DNA from 2 places in the Sporosarcina sp. P18a genome. Region 1 is predicted to be linked to the other one. Evidence: riboswitches for the same ligand, from Rfam matches in the RefSeq annotation. Region 1 holds a riboswitch; the other holds the start of a gene.
What was found. A riboswitch is a leader RNA that binds a small molecule or an ion and turns the genes downstream of it on or off. The one in region 1 is predicted to bind cobalamin.
Positions count from the first base shown of each region.

Region 2: linked by a shared signal. The riboswitch ahead of metE (5-methyltetrahydropteroyltriglutamate--homocysteine S-methyltransferase) and the one ahead of CSV75_RS09040 (ABC transporter substrate-binding protein) in region 1 are both predicted to bind cobalamin.

Region 1 covers NZ_PDYQ01000002.1:317,184-324,880, forward strand. Annotated here, with positions in the region: gene CSV75_RS09010 (cobyric acid synthase) at 1-51, opposite strand, end outside; gene CSV75_RS09015 (bifunctional adenosylcobinamide kinase/adenosylcobinamide-phosphate guanylyltransferase) at 48-620, opposite strand; gene cobD (threonine-phosphate decarboxylase CobD) at 602-1,675, opposite strand; gene cbiB (adenosylcobinamide-phosphate synthase CbiB) at 1,662-2,615, opposite strand; gene CSV75_RS09030 (adenosylcobinamide amidohydrolase) at 2,615-4,087, opposite strand; gene CSV75_RS09035 (FecCD family ABC transporter permease) at 4,090-5,082, opposite strand; gene CSV75_RS09040 (ABC transporter substrate-binding protein) at 5,075-6,061, opposite strand; cobalamin riboswitch at 6,202-6,328, opposite strand; gene argS (arginine--tRNA ligase) at 6,664-7,697, opposite strand, start outside.
Region 2 covers NZ_PDYQ01000001.1:67,522-75,218, forward strand. Annotated here, with positions in the region: gene metE (5-methyltetrahydropteroyltriglutamate--homocysteine S-methyltransferase) at 1-1,495, opposite strand, end outside; cobalamin riboswitch at 1,643-1,775, opposite strand; gene CSV75_RS00385 (malate synthase G) at 2,178-4,367, shown strand; gene CSV75_RS00390 (hydrolase) at 4,506-5,045, shown strand; gene CSV75_RS00395 (SLOG family protein) at 5,101-5,658, opposite strand; gene CSV75_RS00400 (acyl-CoA dehydrogenase family protein) at 5,655-6,812, opposite strand; gene CSV75_RS00405 (methyl-accepting chemotaxis protein) at 7,370-7,697, shown strand, end outside.

The sequences.
Region 1 (7,697 bases):
CATCGTTTTACCGACATCCGAAGCAGTACCAACGATCATTAATCCGTTCATGAACTCTCCCCTTTCCAGACGATTGGCAACCCGTGATCCATTTCAATTGCACAGTCTGCATGCTGTACGATTTGTTGATGCAGTATGCCGATGGTTTGGCGGTATATTTCCGTCTCTTCTTCGTATTGCGGCCACTCATCGAGGACTTCATTTGAAACAATGACTAGCTGTGAGACAATTTCTGTCATTTGCTTTATCGTGTGAAGTAGTTGATTCTGCTTTTGTTCTAAACACCCCGAGCGATGAACGCAAGGTGCACCTTCTTCATATCCTTCATACATTTCATTGGCGAGCCATGTAGTGAGGCAGTCCCATAAAACGAGATCACCTGGTTTTAGAAACGGCAACACTTTATGGAGATGTTTCGGTTGCTCGAGTGTGTGCCAATTCACATGTCGACGATCTTCTTTATGTTGATCAATCCGATGCTTCATCTCTTCATCTGCTGCTACACCGGATGCAATGTAGACGAGGCGTCCTGTTGTTTGATGCGTAAGCAGACGTTCCGCATACGCACTTTTTCCGCTGCGCGCTCCGCCACAGATGAATGTTACTGTCGCTTGAACCATTGATCCATCGCCTCCCGCAGTGTATCCATCATCGTTTCGGACTTCATTCCGATCCGTAACCAGCGCCCGTCCATCCCGCGGAAGTTTTCTGAATGCCGCAGGACGATCCCTTGATTCAATAAATCTTGATAAAGCTTTTTCGCATCTTGCACAGGCTTCATGACGAGATAATTAGCGGAAGAGTCGAGGACTTCACAACTATTTGAGCGCAAGAACTGCGTCATCTTTACGCGTTCTGTTTGCGCGTGCAAAATCGCCTGTTCACGATACGCTTCTTCCTGTAAACAGAACACCCCGATTTCGGCAGCGAGTCCGTTGACATGCCAATGCGAAGCTCGTTGTTTCAACGTTTCAATTCGTTTGGCATGTGCAATGATATACCCTAAACGGATGCCAGGAATCGCATACATTTTCGTCATCGAGCGCACGATTAACAAATTCGGATAGTTCGCGACTTGTGGAATAAAGGACTTGGATTCATCGATGAAATCAATGAATGCTTCGTCTAGCACAACATCTGTCGAACTACTTTTAGCCGCTTCTATAATCGTTATTAGCTCGTTTTTTGAAGGTAACAAGCCTGTCGGATTATTTGGCGTGCATATATATATCGCATCCACTGTAGGTAATGCCTGTAGAATTTGACGCATAGGCAATTCAAAACCTTCTGCTTCACAAGCTTGAAGCGATACGACCTCTGCACCGTTCACTTCAAGCGTAGCGCGATATTCGGAAAAGGTTGGGTTAATCAAGATTACTCGTTTGCCTCGGTAATTCCCTGCCAATAAAGAGAGTATTTCTGCCGCACCATTGCCGACGAGCACTTGTTGTTCGTCTACTTGATGAAAAACCGAAACCGCCGAACGAAATGGCTGACCGTCTGGATCGGGATAGCTGTTGAGTGTTGATATCAACGTAGGCCACGCTTCCTTTACAGACGGCGGAGGTCCTGCTGGATTGCAGTTCTCACTGAAATCCAACACTTCATTAGGCATAGGAATATTCATTGATGTGTACAGTCGTTTACTGTTTGCGCCGTGTTCAGGCAATCGCATAGAAAATCCCTCCTATTACTGTGCCGAGTGACCAGAATGTCCAAGACACGACTTGCATTTGGTAAGTAGCGGACCGAATATGTTCTTTATTCGCAATGACTGCTGGACCCAGTATCGCCCGCTCCGACACTACTCCGCGATACGTACTGCGTCCGCCCAACTGTATATTGAGTTGCCAAGCCGTTGCTGCTTCAAGATAGCCGCTATTTGGGCTCAAATGCTTTTTGGCATCGCCCAGCCAGCCGCTAATTCGCTTTGTAAATGAATGTCCACCTTCATTTGGAGTGAATAATAGAATGAGCAATCCTGTCATTCTTGAAGGAATCCAGTTAAAGAGATCATCCATACGAGCCGAAACTTTTCCAAATTCACCATAACGCTCATCGTTGTACCCCACCATGGAATCAAGTGTATTGATCGCTTTATACAGCCATAGACCAGGTGCACCGAGCAAGAATGCCCAAAATAATGGAGCCGTGATCCCGTCTGACGTGTTTTCTGAAACCGTTTCAATCGTAGCACGGGCTATCGCGCTTTCATCGAGTTCCTTCGTATCCCTGCCGACAATCCAACTGAGTTTTTCACGGGCTTCGTTCATATCTCCTGACTTCAATGGCTCATAGACTAGCAACGCCGCGTCACGCAAACTCTTTTGTGCAAGTCCCACCGCAATAAGCAGCGCTTCAATTGCGATCCCCGCCAACAGATGCAGGCGATACGCCATACTGACGAGCCAGATGACGAGCAGAAACGTCGTCAGACAAATAAGCAACCAGACTATCGCGCCTTTTACTGTACGCATACGGCCTTTATTCAATAGTTTCGTCAAGTTACTAATCATCGTACCAAGCCACTTTACCGGATGCGGCCAGTTAGGCGGATCACCAATGAGCCGGTCGAGCACCATGCCAATGGCGATCGCAATAAAATGTGCAGGGATCATCGGTGCTCACCAACTGCTAATCGATACGAATGAATAGCTCGCACCGTACAATCATAGACCCCTTTACCGATCAACTTGCCGAGTTGAGTAATGGGCCCCGCATACGGCAAGTATTCTCCTTGTTGTGTAGATGCGATTAACATGCTATCTGTCGAAGTACCTGTAGCGACTGTGCCGGATTCTGGATCTTTTACTTGCTCGTCTTGCAGTGCTTTCACTTTCGCTTCTGTTGCGGTAATCAACGCTTGGACGAAAGCTTCTTCACTTAATTCCCCGTTAATGAATACCCATGTATTGATCGTACCTATGTAAGGAATATCTTCACGTTGCCAAGACTTCGAAACATCCACTGCGTTTCCAACACCTGCTGTCACCGCCACGACAATCGAGCCGAACTCTCCTTCGTACTCTTCTACCTCAACGTGCTCTGGACTAACGGCTGTCATCATGGCGACTGTATCTGTCAGATGATAGCCAAGCGTACGCAAATAGTCCGTGTTCTCCCGTTGAACATCATCAATCATATAATCCGCACGTACGCCTCGATTGACGAATGTCTTGTACCAGCCAAGTCCAGCATTATGGACAGCGGAAGAAATCGTCTTCAGCGATTGGCTTGATTGCAACAATACGTGATCTTCCTGAATCGTTATGTCTGCCTTCCTTACAGAAAATAGCTCTACCTTTTCTTGCAAGTTCGGCAACAGCGTCATTTGAGGCTTCGGCATTTCAGGATGAGGCTGTGTTTTGACACGCGCATTGTATACATGATGAATCTCTTGCTCGAGCACGACGTCTTGCGGCACGCCAATTGAAGCTACTTCTCCGTTCTTTAATAGCAACAGGCGATCGCAATACAGAGCAGCGAGATTGATATCATGAAATACAGAAATGACCGTGATCCCCTTCTGTCTCGCTTGATTACGGATCGTATCGAGCAATTGTTGCTGATGTGCGATGTCGAGGTGATTTGTCGGTTCATCCAATAATAAAATAGGTGCTTGCTGGGCGAGTGCTTGTGCAACAAATACGCGTTGTTGCTCGCCGCCTGATAATAATTCAATGGCGGTATTTTCGTATCGCGTGACACCTGTATAATTCATCGCTTCTTGTACTGCTTGCTCGTCAAACTCCGACCAACTTGAAAAAATTCCGGTCTGATACGGATAACGACCTAGCGCGACGGTGTCTTTGACGCTATGGGAAAACGCATGGGCATGAAGCTGTGGCAAGACCGCTACTTGCTGTGCGAATTGTTTCTGCGTATAGGCACCAGAAGGCTTTCCGGCAATCATTACCCTACCGCTTTGTTTCGGCAAAATCCCCGATATAATTTTCAGTAATGTAGATTTCCCGCTGCCGTTCGGCCCTAAAATCCCGAGAACTTCTCCTTTTTCCACGTGGAACGACACATTTCGCACAATCGGTTCTCTTCCGTAACCCCCAGACAAATTGTCCACTTGCAACATCTTCACATCGCTCCTTTTCTACGTTGTTTGTAAAAGATATAGGCAAACACCGGAGCGCCAATGAATGCGGTAATGACACCGACCGGTAATTCAGCCGGTGAAATAATCGTTCGTGCTATGAGATCGCAAATAATCAATAATGAAGCACCGTTACATAATGATAACGGCAATACGTGACGGTGATCAGAGCCCCATAACATACGTGTCATATGCGGGACCACTAGGCCAACGAAGCCGATTGTCCCAGATACGGCAACAGCGGAACCAGTTAATACCGAACCACCAAGCAAAATCATCAATTTACGCTGTTTGACATTGACTCCAAGATGATGCGCGCGTTCTTCACCGAATAATAAAGCGTTCAATTCACGGCGATTAAGCCATAGCATAAATGTGCCGATGATAAAAAACGGCAGGACCATCAGAATATAATTCCAGCCGCGCATCGATACGCTACCAAGCAGCCAACCGACGATCTGACGAAGTTCTTCTTGCGTTAACGCGATCATCAGCGACAGCACAGAGCCAAGAAATGAACCAAAAATGATTCCTGTTAAAATGATCGTCTCCATTTTCATCGACCGGTCGACCATTCGAGCAAAACCGATCACTAAAAACATCGTGATTGCGGCACCCATCATACTAAATACAGGTAAGGTGAACGCGCCAAGAACCGGCAGCGATATACCAAAAAAGAGTGTGATCACGGCGCCGACAGAGGCACCGGATGACACTCCGAGGGTGTAAGGATCAGCTAACGGGTTTTTCAAAAGCCCTTGGAACGCGGCTCCTGATATAGCCAGTGAGGCACCGACAATTCCGGCCAGCAACACACGTGGCATACGGATCTTCCACAAAATATTACTCGCGGTCGCATCCGATTGATTCCATAGCGTCTCTATTGGTATTTTCACTGTACCGATCGATACGCCGAGCCAGATTGCCACAAGGAGCGTGGCAATCGACACGACATAGGCGAGCGCAGTTTTATTCACCGAATACCTCAGGATAGACTGCTTTCGCAAACGATTCTAATCCGTCAGCCAAACGCGGACCTGTACGGCTTGTAATATCTTCATCCAGTTGAATGACTCGATCTTCTTTGATCGCAGTAACTGCATCAAACCCGTCACGCGTCTTAATATTTTCTACAACGTTTGGAACATAGCTATATATTGCCAAAATTACATCCGGATTTTCATCTACAATCGTTTCAGGACTGATCATAATCCAACCTTCTTCTGTCACGATGTTTTCAGCATTGATCATATCCAAAAACTGTTGTGGGAAAGTTCCTTTTCCTGCCGTGTAAATTTCAGGTGCATCGGAGTTTTCAATAAACACGCGCTTCTTGTCCGTAATGTCCGCTGCTTTCTTTTCGATATCAGCGACTTTCGTTTTCATATCTTCAACGATTTGATTCGCTTCCACATTTTTGTCCATAACTTTACCAATCAATTCAATCGTTTCATATGTCTCTTCAAATGTTCCTGCATTCTGTATAACGATCACAGGGATGCCTGCGTCACGAATCTGATTCAATCCTTCTTCATTCGAACCCAACATCATTTCATGTGCGAACACCGCTTCCGGTTGCAATGAAATCACTTTTTCTATGTTGACCGTAAAATCCCCTACTGTATCAAGCTCCGTTACTTCTTCAGGATAGTCATCGTTTTCTGTTACTGCGATGACTTTATCCCCTGCACCAATCCCGAATAATATTTCCGTGTTGCTTGGAAGTAATGAAATGACAGTTTCTGGCACTTTTTCAAATGTAACTTCTTTGCCAATCGCATCTGTCAGAGTGTATGGATAACTCGTTGTATCCGTTGATGCTTGTTCTGTTTTCGTTTCTTCGCCAGCTTGATTTTCATTTGCTGGTGTTTCTTCTTTTGCACTATCGCTTCCACATGCTGCGAGTAGTAGTACCGCGAGCATTGCTGTCAGCAGTAGTTGTAAAAACTTCTTCATGTGTGCTCCTCCTTTAATATGTGTGTTGCATTACGCAAGTCGCAGACACGAAAAAATCCTTCGATCATTCGAAGGATTAGGTGGGATGAAATCAGGACGTGACTTCTTCCATTACACCTATCCTCGTAGGTTGCTGCGGAACTTCATTTTCTAAAAAGGCAGGTGACCTGGCTTGTGCATAGCACGTACAGTGGCGGGACCGCATCGGATTTGAACCGATTTCACTTTTCATCTCTAGTATTGAGAACCTTTTAGAAGATATGTAATTATGCTTTATTATAGCGGTAATAGTGAGGGTTGTACAGGGCGGTGCTGATCTTTCAAAAGTCATCCCCACTTCCTACCTGTTCTTGTGGTGGTAGGTTGAACCGCGCTAAAACTGGAATAGACCGCGCATTTCGTGTTTAACACCGCGCAATTACTCTATGTAACCGCGCTAATCGTTGAGTGATCCGCGCTATTATGATGTGTAACCGCGCCGAACTGCTTGAAGATCGCGCTATTGGGATATTTCGTTGCATTTGATGAAACTTTGACAGGCAGTACTTCCAAAGACATAAAAAGCCAAGCAGTAAATAATCTGCTTGGCCGTTTTCGATATATTACATTCTTTCCGGTGCTTCAACGCCAACTAATTTCAACGCGTTCGCGATCGTCGTTTTAGTTGCTGTGATCAAAGCCAAACGCGCCTCGGACAGGTCTTTATTTTCCGGGTCGAGCACTTTATTCGCATTGTAGAAACTATGGAATGTAGCTGCGAGTTCTTGAATATAAGTTGTCACGCGGTGCGGTGCGCGCATGCGAGCTGAGTCGCTGATAAGTCTCGGGAAATCTCCAAGCTTCTTCAGTAGCTCCAATTCTTTCTCATCTTGCAACAGCGTGACGTTTTTCGTTGACGCTTCCACGTTCTGTTCTTTTGCCTGACGTAGGATTGAACAGATACGTGCGTGCGCGTATTGTGCGTAATAGACAGGGTTTTCATTGGATTTGGATACCGCCAAATCTAAATCGAAGTCCATTTGTGCGTCTCCTGAGCGCATCGCAAAGAAATACCGTACAGCGTCTAGTCCGACTTCTTCTACAAGTTCACGCAATGTGACCGCTTTTCCTGTGCGCTTGCTCATTTTGAATTTTTCTCCGTCTTTATAGAGCTGAACCATTTGCGCCACTTCTACTTCGAGCGTATCGCGGTCATAACCTAGCGCCTGGATTGCTGCTTTCATACGTGGAATATACCCGTGGTGGTCTGCTCCCCAAATATTGATCAGTTTATCAAATCCACGACTCAGCTTGTCTTGGTGATAGGCAATGTCCGGTGTTAAGTACGTGAATGAACCGTCTTGCTTGATCAATACACGGTCTTTATCGTCACCAAATGTAGTGGAGCGGAACCAAGTCGCGCCGTCTTCTTCATAGACATGGCCATTTTCACGAAGTTTTTGGAGTGCGATTTCGATCTTGCCGTTGTTATATAGGGATGTTTCCGAAAACCAGTTATCGAAATGAACACGGAAGTCCGTTAAATCTTTCTTTAGTTTATCCAATTCGATATTCAAGCCGTGTTCACGGAAAAATGCAAGTCGCTCTTCTTCTGGAACATTGACATACTTGTCTCCATATTGTTCAACGAGGCCTT
Region 2 (7,697 bases), on a different contig from region 1:
CGAAATACTCCACCATGTCTGTACGTTCGAATTCGCCATGTACCAATACATCAAGTCCCAAGTCTTCTTGAATATCGATCCATTCTTTAATTTCAGCTTGAACGAAATCTTTATATTGCTGATTTGTAATTTCGCCTTTTCTCCATTTATTGCGTGTAGCCCGTACTTCCGGTGTTTGTGGGAAGCTACCGATGGTGGTAGTCGGAAGTAGTGGTAATTGGAATTTTTCCTGTTGTTTCACTTTGCGTTTTGCAAATGGAAGATTCCGCTTACTGTCTGATAGTAGACTTCCCGAAGTCGCTTCACGTACATCTTTATTATTGCGAGCAGGAAGTGAATTAAATGCAGTCAATGCTGCTTCACTGTCATCCAATGCCTTAGAAACTTGTTCATATCCATGTTGTACTGCTAGTTGAATAGCTTTAATTTCTTCAATCTTCTCGTCGGCAAATGCTAACGCGTTCAAAATGGTTTTATCTAGTTTCTGTTCCGAGCGAGTCGTAACAGGTGAGTGGAGCAGGCTACATGAAGGTTGAATCCATAAATTATCAGCTGTAACATGCTGTTGAATTTTTTCAGTCAATGTAAGTTTTTCACGTAAATTGGAACGCCATACGTTGCGACCGTCTACAATTCCTGCCGCAAGTATTTTATCTTCTGGGAAACCATATTGCTTCAAGTTCTCTAGATTTCTTTCGCGTCCGTGGACGAAATCTAGTCCGATAGCGGCAACAGGTAACGCGATCGTTTCTCTATAATGTTCAACTGAATCGAAATATGTCTGTAGAAGAATATTCAGTCCGCTCAGATTTTTCGTTAGTTGTGAATAAATTTCTGTAACAGTCTTCATTTCATCTGAACTTATTGATGTACATAGAATAGGCTCGTCGATTTGGATCCATTGTACACCTTCATCTTGTAATTCTTGTAATACCTTTTGATAGAGGGGTATCAGTTGCAGGATAATGGATGGTACATCTTTATCCTCGTACCCTTTAGATAATTTTAGTAATGTATAGGGGCCTAGTAGAACAGGTTTACCTTCAATACCCAGTTCGCTCTTGGCTTCACGATAAGCAGCTAGAGGTTTGTTTTCCGTTAGTTCAAAACGCCGGCCTTCGTATTCAGGCACGATATAGTGATAGTTTGTATTGAACCATTTTGTCATTTCGGAGGCAACCGCCTCATCATTACCGCGGGCCATCGAAAAGTATGTGGAAGTGGAAACTTGTCCACCTTTCCAGTTATAGCGTGAAGGAATGATTCCGAACATGGCTGACGTATCCAGTACGCGATCATACAATGTGAAGTCGCCCACAGCAATCCAATCAACCCCGGCATCTTGCTGTTTCTTCAAGTTTGCCAAGCGAATCTCTTTTGTTGTTTGAAGAAGCTCATCTTCCGAGATCTTCTTTGACCAAAATGCTTCAAGTACACGTTTCCACTCACGATTTTCACCTATTACGGGATAGCCCGTTATACTGCTTTTTACCATAGATAATTTCCCCCTTGATTTTTTTCAATAAAAAAAACATCTCTAGGGGAAATGTTAGAAATGCGAGTACGTATAAAATAACATGCTATTTGTAAGCATGCGATTATACACTGCGTCTGTCTAACACTTCCCTATTCACCGTAGGATTAGCGTCATGAAAAATAGGCAGGTGTCTGGCTGGACGCATTAACGTCTTCACAGTGGCGGGACCGCTCCAAGAAAAGGATTCCCTTTTAAGAAATGAAAGTATTTTCATTCCACCTACTTTTCAAACTATTCAATTCAGATGATTGTCTCTAAAGCTATCACATGCAAAATAGTGTGTCAACTCGCTGTTAGAATTTAATGATAAATGCTAAAAAACAACTAACGATATGGAAGTATAATACGAAATGATAAAACAACATATTACGCCGACTGTTATATAACTGTTTATGAATAGGTTGTCTCGAAGGCGGATAACTATGATGTGAAAATTTTCACAATTCAGTTGAAAGTAAACTAGACTTTAGGTATGATATGTACTAACACGTCTTCAAGTGAAGAGATCATTTGTCTTTATTGTGTCGATTTTAGATCGACGGGCTATGGGGTGTTGCCGGATAATAGATAATGATGGGTGTTCATCGCTATATGTTATACAACAGTGTAGCGGAAAAATTTTAAGGGGTGGCTTTTATCCATGACAAACTATGAACAAGTAGGTAAATTGCAGGTCGCAACAGAACTATATAACTTCGTAAAAGAAGAAGTTCTTCCGGGCTTAGAAATTCAAAATGATCAATTTTGGACAAACTTTGATTCGCTCATTCATGAACTTGCTCCTGAAAACAAAGCACTATTAGAAAAACGTGATGAATTACAAAAGGCCATTAGTGAATGGCATCAAAATAATAAAGGCGAAATTGATTTCGTTAAATATAAAGAGTTTTTACAAGAAATTGGCTACTTAGAGCCAGTTCCTGAAGATTTCAAAGTGACAACAGCTAATGTTGATCATGAAATCGCAAACCAAGCGGGCTCACAATTGGTAGTGCCGATCGATAATGCTCGTTATGCATTAAATGCAGCGAATGCACGATGGGGAAGTTTATACGATGCACTATACGGATCTGATGTAATCAGTAATGAAGCGGGTGCTGAAGCGGGTGTTGAATACAATCCGATTCGTGGACAGAAAGTAATTGATTTCGCGAAAAACTTGCTAGATCAAGCGGCGCCTTTGGCTGAAGGTTCACATGCAGATGTAACAGCTTATAAAATTGTTGAAGGCAAACTTGAAGTAACGCTTGAGAGCGGTAACAAGACTCAATTGCAAGATGAGTCCAAGTTTGTTGGATATAATGGATCCAAAGATGCACCGACTGCAGTATTGTTGGTGAATAATGGATTGCATATCGAAATCGCTATTGACAAGAACAACCCGATTGGTAAAAGCGATAAGGCGGGTGTGAAAGATCTTGTAATTGAAGCAGCACTCTCTACGTTAATGGACTGTGAAGACTCTATTGCCGCAGTTGATGCTGAAGATAAAGTGGGCGTATACCGTAACTGGCTTGGTTTAATGAAGGGTGACTTGGAATCTACATTCAAACGAGGTAGTAAAACAGTTACTAGAAAATTGAATGCTGACCGTACGTATATAGGTGTAGACGGCAAAGAGTTGACACTGCGTGGTCGTTCATTAATGTTCGTACGTAACGTAGGTCATTTAATGACGAATAATGCAATTCTCGATGAAAATGGCAATGAAGTACCTGAAGGAATCTTGGACGGTGTTCTTACATCTTTAATTGCTACGCATAACTTTAAAGAAAATGTAGCGTTTAAAAACTCGCTTCATAATTCTATTTATATCGTAAAGCCGAAAATGCATAGTCCAGAAGAGGCGGCATTTGCGAACAAATTATTTAATCGTATTGAAGATCTGCTAGGTGTTGAGCGCCATACAATTAAAATCGGTGTAATGGACGAAGAGCGTAGAATGTCACTGAATCTGAAATCCGCAATCAATGAAGTGAAAGAACGTATTGCATTCATCAATACAGGATTCCTTGACCGTACAGGTGACGAAATCCATACGTCTATGGAAGCTGGTCCGGTCATTAGAAAAGCTGATATGAAGGCGTCCGAATGGCTATCTTCTTATGAAGCTGCAAACGTTGCAGTGGGAATCCGAGCGGGTCTACCTGGACATGCGCAAATTGGTAAAGGAATGTGGGCTATGCCTGACTTAATGGCTGCAATGCTTGAACAGAAAATTGCACATCCAAAAGCAGGAGCGAGCACTGCGTGGGTTCCATCTCCAACAGCTGCAATTTTACATGCATTGCACTACCATGAAGTAAATGTTAAAGAAGTACAGGCTGGAATTGACAGTTCGATCGATTATCGTGATGGTATCCTTACTGTTCCATTGGCACCTAATACGGATTGGTCTGCTGAAGAAGTACAATCGGAGCTGGATAACAATGCACAAGGGATCCTGGGCTATGTTGTTCGCTGGATTGACCAAGGTGTAGGATGTTCAACGGTTCCCGATATTAATGATGTCGGATTAATGGAAGATCGTGCAACATTGCGTATTTCCAGCCAGCACATTGCCAACTGGTTACGTCATGGCGTTTGTACGAAAGAGCAAGTACAAGAAACTTTGGAGCGTATGGCAATAGTAGTGGATCAGCAGAACGCTGATGACGAGTTATATCAGCCGATGGCACCGAACTATGATGATTCCATCGCATTCCAAGCAGCTTCTGACCTAATCTTTAAAGGGGCGGAACAGCCAAGCGGATATACAGAGCCAATTTTGCATGCTCGTCGTATTGAAGCAAAAGCGAAAGCAAAACAAAAAGCAGCAGTTCAAAACTAATAACCATTCCAAACCGTCTCTCTTTCATTGATGAAAGGGAGACGGTTTTTTACTTAATAATCAGAAATAGATATTTTTCTAATAAATCGGTTAATATGCTATGCTTACAGGAATGTTGGAAAAGGGGATGACTATATTATGTTGCAAACCGATCAAACAGTTTTTGTTTTAGTAGATGTACAAGGAAAACTCGCACAAATCGTCAATGAAAGCCAGGAACTACATGATAACTTGGAGAAGTTGATTAAAGGATTACAAGTATTGGATATTCCTATTCTATGGCTCGAACAATACCCAGATGGTCTAGGGCCGACTTCTGAATCGTTATCGAACTTGCTTGAAGGACAACATCCCATTTCAAAAATGACATTCAGTGCAATGGGCAACGAAGAATTTGTTAAACAACTCAATGAGTTGGGTAGGAAGCAAGTGTTGATTGCAGGAATTGAAACGCATATTTGCGTCTATATGACAGCGGCTGATCTTGTGAAGCAAGGTTACGAAGTAGAAGTGGTAGTGGATGCAGTTACTTCCAGAACAGAAGCTAATAAAATGATCGGCTTACAAAAGATGAAACATCTTGGAGTCTCAGGCACTTGTGTAGAAACAGCGTTATATGAGTTGTTAGGTGAGGCAGGGACTGATAAATTTAAGCAGGTTTTAAAAGTAATTAAGTAGAACATTCATCAAATAGAAAAAGCGAAATGCCTGAGATTTGGCATTTCGCTTTTTCTTACTCCCATTGTTCTCGCTGTAAATCTTCCGCAATGAGTTGTAGATCATCCGCGGTAATCGATAATAATTCATAGGCGGTATTTTCAGCTAGTTGCACTGCCATTTTTTTAAGAAACTTCGGTGACCCTTCATTTTCTTCATCATATAGAAGTAACAAAGCATCCGAATTTCGAAGTAGAAACTTATTCTTCTCTACAAATTGCCAAGGTGCTTCATAAGGTTTGTTTGTCAAACTCACTGTGTAATCCGCAAGTGATATGATTTGTTCATATGTCTCTTGTTTTATTTCATTCCAGTTCGATTGTTGATCGAGAAATGGTGTAATGACCGCGTATTGTAAATTTGGATAATCTTCTTGCAAGTCCCACACGCATTCAATAACCCACGTTTCAACTCCAAGCTGTCCACTGACTATAACCCATTCGAGTCCTTGATCTAGGAGAACTAGCAATTGATCTGTCAATGCCTTCTTGATGATAGGTATGCCTTTATGGTCTTCATTAAAGATTCCTAATTCATGGGCTTTATACCCGCTCACGAGTAAACGTTTAATCATTGTTGTCCACTAATTGCGGCTTGTGCAAGCTTTGTAATTGTCATGTCATCCATCGGTGGATTGTGAAGTCCGGCCCGCACATCGCGATAATATCGCTGGAGGGGATTCGACAATTCCAAACTTTTAGCGCCTACAATGCGCATGGCTAAGTTAACAATTTCTATCGCACTATTCGTTACAATCGATTTCGCTACCCCGAGTTCATTTTGTAAATGAACTCGACGTGCACGGTCATCGTAAATTCTCGCGATATCATAAAGTAAGTGGCGTGCTTTAATCAGCTCTAAATCCATCTTCCCGATTTGTGTTTGGATACTGAAAAGGGAAGCAATGGGTTCATTAAGGCTATTTGGCTGATAGGTGGCTGCAAAGTGCACCGCGTAATCACGTGCCGCTTGGGCAATTCCCATGTAACATGCGGGAATATGAAGAAGCCAGCCGTTTTGGTTGTTACCACGTGGTGCCTCATTCACTTCTACCAACTGATTATCTGTTGCTTCCACTTGATTTAGCACAAGTGTCTGGCTTTCCGTACCGCGCATGGAAATCATATGCCAAGTATCTCTGATGGAAAGGCCGGCCGTGTCACTTGGCAACAAGAAAAAACCTGTTTTTTGTTTTTCTTCAATCCAAACAGATACGAGAATATGGGTAAGGGCAGGCGCCATAGTCGTAAATGTCTTTTCACCTGAAATCACCCAACCATTCTCTGTGCGGACAGCAGTTGTTTGTGGTCGGCCGCCACGTGTAGGGCTACCGGTCTGTGCTTCGGTAACGGAACGATTCACAAGGGCACCTTGTTGGATCGCTTCACTAAACTGGGCTAACTGTTCTTCCGTCCATTTCCGGCTCTCATACAGTTCACCAACGACTCCTTGATGCCAGCCAATAGCTAGAGCGGTAGCACTATCAAAACGAGCGATGGTCTCCTGAAAGAGCACCATGTCAGTCACTGTGATACCCGCACCTCCTAATTCTTTAGGTAAGGTTAGCGTCGTATAGCCCATTTTCACGAGTTTTTCTATATTCTCTTTTGGAAACTTTGAGAGCTCATCAGATTGTTCTGAAAAGCTGCTGAAAAACGGACCTGCCTCAGTCAATTGATTGACCCATCGGCGTTGAAAGTCCGTTGTGATAAAAAGTTCTGTTGACACGAGTAACACATCCTAACCACTTCATTCTTGTACTGCTTTTCACTGCTGGCTTAATGTCAAATTTATATACAAACGCAAAATTGCCTTGAGTACTTCTCTCAAGGGTCATGAAATTCTAGTATACTAGAAAAACGAAATAAATACCATTCTGACGAAAGAAAAAAATACATGTCAAACTCTGTAAGATTTCACAATATAACTAAGAGAATAGTATAACTATTCGCAGTCACAATAGGAATTTCAAGTTTAGTCGAAACTCCTATGTGTGATTTTTTCGTAAAAAAATTCCATTTTATAAATTAAGGACCTTGGAATCAATTGTTGTCCGGATGTAAAAGTATAAAGACACATTGATAATTGTTTTTATAGTAGTGAAATGTATATAAATAACTAGAAAATATAAAATAGATGAAAACAAACGATACTACATGCTATATTTTTTAATTTGGCAGAAACTTTAAATTACTCTATGCGAATATGAATATTGTAGGGTATAATTGGCATTGCATACCAAATGTATACGAAGGTTGAAAATTGAATAGGGGAGAATGTTGAAGATGAAATTCACAGTTGGAAAAAAGTTATGGATTGGATTTATGAGTCTAGTCATCATTATCATTATTATTGGATTAATAGGGTTCTTAGCACTGAAGAATATTAACGAAAAGTATTCATTTTTAATTAACGATCGGATGCATAAGGTCATTTTGTTAGAGCGACAGCAAAACGATCAAAATAACTTAACTAAAAATATTAGGGGATATATGTTATATGGCTCGGAAACTTACATAAAAGAATTAGAAGAAACCCAATCTCGTATTGAAAATAACTTAACTGAATTGGAGAAAATCCTGAAGAATAACACTATGCGGAATGCATTGGTAT